2 regions of the Enterococcus sp. JNUCC 77 genome follow, and region 2 is predicted to be linked to the other one. Evidence: riboswitches for the same ligand, from Rfam matches in the RefSeq annotation. Region 2 holds a riboswitch; the other holds the start of a gene.

Region 1 (3,428 bases), 1.2 Mb from region 2:
AATTGATTTAAGTCGAAAATATCAAATTCCCATTGTAGAAGACGATGTGTTTAGCGAATTGGCCTTCGTAGATTTACCGCCGTCCTTGAAAGAACTTGCACCAGATGAAGTCATTCACTTAGGTTCCTTGTCAAAAATATTTGGTTCATCTTTGAAAATTGGTTGGATTGTTGCAAATCGTGATTTGATTGTGCGTTTAGCCGAAGCACGTCAAATGGTTGATTTTTCTTTAAGCGTTTTTCCACAGGTTGTTGCCAGCACTGCATTAAAGGATCCTTATTTTAATCAAAAGCAGCAGAATTTAGTAGACACCTTAAAACAAAGCGCTCGTGATTTTGAAAAAGAATTAAAGCTTTTATCAAATGATTGGCAGTTTGAACCGATTGAAGGTGGGTTGTATGCTTATTTAACCTGGAAAAATAAAAAATTAACGAGAAAAGATTGGGAACTTTTTTTAGATGAACAATTATTGGTAGCTCCGGCGTTTTTATTTAGTAATGATACGATGTCCCTTAGGATTAATTACACTCGTCTAAATCAAGAAAATTTGGCAGTGTTTTTTAATAAATTTCAACAAATCACCGATCAATTGAAACAAAAATGAAGGAGGTCAATATGAATAATCAAATGCTAGATCTATTACAAACCCGTCGTACGTACCGTGATTTCGATGAGAATTATCAACTATCGGAAGAAGAATTACAGGTGATTTTATCAGCTGCAAGACAGGCGCCAACTTGGATGAATGGACAATTCTACAGTATTTTTGTGGTAAAAGATTCCTCAATTCGAGAAAAATTAGTTGCAATGAATCCAGGTAATCCCCACATGCTAAAAAGCTCTGTTTTTTTAATTTTTGTTGCTGATTTAAATCGTTCAAAAAAAGTCGCTGATAAATATGAGGTTGATTTCCCGATAATTGAAGGAATTGATCCATTATTGACTGCGGTGACTGATACAGCCTTAGCCATGAATAGCGCAACATTAGCCGCTGAATCCCTCGGGTTGGGTAGTGTTATTGTAGGAAGTATTCGCAAAGACATTGATGCAATTAGCCAATTATTAAATCTACCCGATTATATGTTTCCAGTAGCTGGAATGAGCATTGGTAAACCAACTGTTGAAATGAAAGTAAAACCACGTTTACCCGAAGAAGCTATTGTATTTTATGACACTTTTAAAGATTATGACTATCAAGTGATTGAAAAATATGATGAAACGATGGACAAATTTGCAGAAGCCAGAGAAACAAAAATCTGGAGTCAAAAATTTGCTGATTATTTTTCACAAAAACCAAATACTGCAGTTGATCAATTTCTTAAAGATAAAAAAATTCAAAAATAACTTTAGATGATTTGACAGAAACAGATTTTCAATTTATAGTTATTTTATTAAATAATATAAATATTGTTAGGTGAGGCTCCTATATGGACATAAGCTACTGCCGCAAAGGAATCGAGAGACTCCGAGTTGGTCTAACAGATGCCATCGTGAAGGTGACGTTTAACGTAGCTGACAAATTTTGTCTACGCCCTATAGTGCTAAAGCTCAACGATGACATGATTGAGGTTATTTCCGCATGCTTGTTGTTGAGTGTGCGTTTTTTTGTGTCTGACAATGAAAGGTGGTGAGGAAGATGGATCTTGACGAACATCCGAGTAAGAGAATAAGAAATTGGAGGAATTATTATGATGAGCAAGAAAAATCTCCTTGCCAAAAATATCAGCAAGGACCAAGAACTAAAAAAATTAGCACAATTAACTGATCGGGATTTATTTTTAAACTTAAGGACTTCTGAAAAAGGTTTGTCAAATCAAGATGCAAAAACGCGTTTGGAAGAATATGGGCCCAACGAAGTATCTGCACAAAAACCGACGCCTGCTTGGTTATTGTTTTTACAAGCCTTTAACGATCCTTTTGTTTATGTTTTAGCATTGTTAGTGATTGTTTCAATTGCCACTAAAGATTTTCAAGCGGCAATTGTAATGGTTATTATGATTTTAGCGAGTGTTTTAATCACTTTTATTCAAGAATACCGTTCCCAAAAAGCCAGTATTGAATTAAAAGAATTGATTGAAAATACCTCTGCCATTACAAGAAATGGCGAAACAGCGGAAATACCAATGGATGAAATTGTTCCTGGAGATATCCTAACTTTAGCAACGGGTGATATGATTCCTGCTGATGCAGTTTTGATTTGGACCAAAGATTTGTTCGTTAATCAATCTTCGTTAACGGGTGAATCAATGCCGATTGAAAAATTTATTAATAGTGCCCACAACAAAATAAGTGAGGAAACTGCCCTAGATTTATCAAATTTAGTTTTTATGGGAACAGATGTCTTGAGTGGTCAAGGCAAAGCTATTATTTTAAAAACCGGGCAGCAAACATTTTTTGGAGACATTGCTAAAAATGCAACAGCCAAACGTGGGAAGACAAGTTTTGACATTGGTTTGACGAAAGTTAGTAAATTGCTATTACGGATGATTATGGTTTTATTCCCTTTAGTTTTACTAATTAATGGTGTTACTAAAGGAGATTGGAGCAGTGCTTTCTTCTTTGCAATTGCCGTAGCAGTTGGTTTAACGCCAGAAATGCTTCCAATGATTGTTAGTTCAAATCTGGCCAAAGGTGCTTTGACATTGTCTAAACAAAAAGTGATTGTGAAAGAACTAGCTGCGATTCAAAATTTAGGTGGCATGGATATTTTGTGTACTGATAAAACCGGTACGATTACAGAAGATCGTGTGGTATTAGTTGAACATTTGAACCCTTTAGGGGAAGAAAATCGCCAAGTTTTAGATCTAACTTTTTTAAACTCAACTTATCAAACTGGTTGGAAAAACTTAATGGATATTGCAGTGATTAATTACTATGAAGAACAAAAACAGCAATTACCTTATCAAACAGTCCAAAAAATCGATGAAATACCCTTTGATTTTTCACGTCGTCGTTTGACAGTTGTGATTAAAGCAGATGATCATCAATTAATGATCACAAAAGGTGCGGTTGAAGAGATGGCGACTGTCTGCGATAAAGTAGAGATTAATGGAGAAATCTTACCCTTAACTGATGAATTAAAAGAAAAATTGCAAGAAGTAAACCAAAAAATGAATCGTCAAGGTATGCGAGTAATCACGGTGGCAATCAAAAAAGATGTCCATAGTGATGCAATTTATAGTAGCAGTGATGAAAAAAATATGACTTTAATCGGTTTTATGGGATTTTTAGACCCAGCAAAAGAATCTGCTAAGACTGCAATTGATTCTTTGCATCAACATGGAGTAAACGTCAAAGTTTTAACAGGTGACAATGAAATAGTAGCCCAAAAAGTTTGTAATGACGTAGGTATTGATGCCAGTAAATATGTTTTAGGTACTGAAGTTGACCGAATGAGTGATCAAGAATTACAGATTGCTGGTGATACA
Region 2 (3,428 bases):
TTATTTTAGAAGATAGAGATTTTTGCGAGATATAATATTTAAACAAATACCCAAGGCAAAAGATAGGATTAAATAACTAGTTCCTCCATAACTTACGAAGGGTAATGGTACTCCTGTCATAGGAATTAATCCTAAGACGCTTGCGACATTGATACTAGATTGGATAAGTATCAGCGTCCCAAATCCAATAAGTACTAAGCTCAGTTGCTGATCTTTGCATTGAATGGATTTCTGAAAAATCCTTAAGCAAACTACAAAAATTAAAAATAAGACAAATATAGCGCCTAGCAACCCCAATTCTTCACTAATAATTGAAAAAATAAAATCTGTCTCTGCTTCTGGTAGATATCCCTGCTTAGTAAGACTATTGCCTAAGCCAAGTCCTAAAAAACCACCATTATATAAAGCATAGTAAGAATTAGCCATTTGATATCCGTATCCATGCTCATCTAAGAAAGGATTGTGAACTATAGAAATGCGATTATAAGCATGAGAAAAAAATGTTGGCAACAAATTGTTTTCGCCTAAAATTAATACAATAGTGGCTATTAAAATTATCCCCATTAAAAATAAGCCTATCCCTATTATTCCTTTTTCAACAGGAATTGCTGCCGCCCAAATGATTACTGCGACTATCACTATAATCATAAATGCTCCAGAAATTTTAGGTTGCAATAATACTAAGCCAGTAGCTAACCCTGTAATAATAAATGGTTTAGTCAATTTTACATTGGTAATATTTTTATTTTTAAAATAACTTGCTAAATATAAAATTAGAAATATAACAATGATTTCAGATGGTTGAAACTGAAATCCCCCTATCGAAATCCATCTCTGTGCGCCATTGACAGTTACAGCAAAAAAACCGACTTTTACCATAATTAAAAGGAGAAATGAAACTATTAAACCTCCCTTAATAAAAAGTGGGTGTAGCAAATACTCAAGCTTTATAAAAAAGGTTACCCCTATTATTGTCAAACTTATTATAATAAATATAAATTGCCGATATAATAAGCTTAGCGAGTATTCATCTGTGACCATCAGTCTATAAGAACTGGCACTATAAATTTCTAAAAGCCCAATTACAGATAAAATAAAATATGGAACTAAAATAACAATGTCAATTTTTCTATTCTTGATCATTCAATTTCTCCTCCTAAAACGATAGTTAGGTGGAATTGATAACCAATTCTACAAGTAACCCAAATAAAAAAGGCCTAAAACCTTTTTTGAACAGATTTTGACCTTTATAAGGTTGTCTCATCGTTCGAGTTTTAGCACTATGCAACGTAAAGAAAAAATATCTTAGTTATTTGAAAAAGCCTTAATTCGACAATTCCTGTTTGACCCATTGGTATCTTTCGATATTTCTGGGCAATAACCTATTTTTACATAGGAGCCTCACCTAACAAGTTTATTTAATTGCGTTCATATTAATTTATTTCTTTTGCCGATACAACGAATTGGAAAAATCTTAAAAAAAAGCTGATAAATTCTTATTAATTCTTTATTTAATCGGCTCTCCGTCAAATAGTGTTGCAAAGGGTTTTTATTTTTATATTAAGTTATGCTTTTCTATTAATTGCTATTACAATAAAATTTTTATTTTTTAAAAAAACTGGATATGGAATAAAAATTATAAAAACATAAATAAATGATCAAATAATAACAAAAAATGTTCTACAGACTTTAGATATATAACTGGTAATAACCATGAACTTGTTAAAAGATGAGAGTAAAGTAGTGACAATTCAGAATATAAGTGACCAAACAATTGATGATGTAAAATTCTTAGCAAAATTAAGTAATCGGAACTGTTTTACAGAATATTGAAGAACGTGAATGCATTCCCGTCAAAGTAAGTAACCATTTGTAAATATTTTTTTGGTGGACGGAAAATTGTTTTTTTCAATATATTCATTATTCTTTTCCAATAATACGATTGAAATAATTAAAAAAAAAATAAACTTACTCAAAATGATTGAAAGCAATACAACCTTAATTCTATACTTTTGGCAGTTAGATAAAATAACCTTGTTAGGTGAGGCTCCTATCCAAATATAGGCTATTGCGCAGAAATGTCGAAAGACACCAATGTGTAAAACAGGAATTGTCGAATTAAGGCTCTTCTAAAGATAGCTAAGAGAAATCTTTACGTTGGATAGTGCTAAAGCTCAGACGATGAGAACCGATTGATGTACTGTTTGCTTTTTTAGAAAGTAGCAATTGCTTATTTACGATCAATGCTGGCTTAGTCTCCTCTTTCAAGGAAAAAAGAAAGGGATTCTCATGCAAAGATCAGAAAAAAAAATTCCACGTTACACCATAACAACCATTTGTTTTACTTGCCTCACGCTATTAGTGGCTGCCAGTCCAAATTGGTTTCAACAAATAGACGAGGCAATCTATCACATCAAATGGCAATTAAATACGTCACTTTTAACGATTATCAATCTGATGGCGAAAACAGCAACGATTGGCCCAATGTCCCTGTTCTTCTTGTTACTTATGATTTATCTTTTTCAGAAAAAAGAAAAAGTTCTTGCCTTTTGGGCCGTTAGTAACCTTTTAATTGTAGGCTTTTTAGGGAGCGTCTTTAAACATATTATTGGTCGAACTCGACCAGATTTAGGTGCTTTAGTCGATCGAAGTTCCGCGAGTTTCCCTAGTGGGCATTCTCTGTTGGCGATGTGCCTTGTCTGTACGGTTTTTATCACTTTAACTTATCTTAAAGTTGAAAAAGCTAAAGGGATAAAAATTTTTTTAGTTGCTTATCTTGTTCTGATTGTTTTAGGAAGAATCCTTCTCCGCGTTCACTATCCTAGTGACGTAATTGCGGGTATGCTTCTAAGCTATAGCTGGGTAAACTTTTCGTTCAGTGTTGTGAATCAACGTTATTTACAAACTTTCGCAGAAGAAGACATCACGCAACGGAGTAGACGACATCATCGTAAAAGAAAAAGTTTACTCCTAGTGTTCAGTTTGACTCTTTTATTTTTAGGAACTCTTTCTATATCAGCTTACGGCGTCAGCATGTATCATAATTTAAAAAAAACAGCGAACACAATGTATAAACCACGAAAATCGTCAACTAAAAGTCCAGATTTGGCTAAAGGTGAACCTGTAAGTTTCTTAATTATGGGAATTGCGAATGATTCAAAACGGAAGACTGATTATCGCTCCAATGCTTTAATGGTGGTCACGGTTAACAATCAATTAAAAGAGACAACCATTACTAGTATTCCGCGAGATTATTATGTAGAAATTGCAGGCACTGATGGAGAATATAATAAAATCAATGCAGCCCACGTTTTCGGAGGTGCTGATATGCAAATTAAAACGGTAGAGAATATTTTACACATTCCTATCAACCATTACTTTTCTGTTGATATGGATGCCATGAAGGACCTTGGCGATGCTGTCGGTGG

Evidence for each region. A riboswitch is a leader RNA that binds a small molecule or an ion and turns the genes downstream of it on or off. The one in region 2 is predicted to bind magnesium.
Region 1: another riboswitch for magnesium. It lies ahead of mgtA (magnesium-translocating P-type ATPase); the one in region 2 lies ahead of ACVWNY_RS12195 (FtsW/RodA/SpoVE family cell cycle protein).

The regions. Positions count from the first base shown of each region.
Region 1 covers NZ_JBTHIG010000001.1:1,257,850-1,261,277, forward strand. The annotation lists gene ACVWNY_RS06265 (aminotransferase-like domain-containing protein) at 1-604, shown strand, start outside; gene ACVWNY_RS06270 (nitroreductase family protein) at 616-1,344, shown strand; M-box (ykoK) riboswitch at 1,400-1,566, shown strand; gene mgtA (magnesium-translocating P-type ATPase) at 1,692-3,428, shown strand, end outside.
Region 2 covers NZ_JBTHIG010000001.1:2,506,579-2,510,006, reverse strand. The annotation lists gene ACVWNY_RS12195 (FtsW/RodA/SpoVE family cell cycle protein) at 1-1,143, opposite strand; M-box (ykoK) riboswitch at 1,253-1,420, opposite strand; M-box (ykoK) riboswitch at 2,027-2,193, shown strand; gene ACVWNY_RS12190 (phosphatase PAP2/LCP family protein) at 2,290-3,428, shown strand, end outside.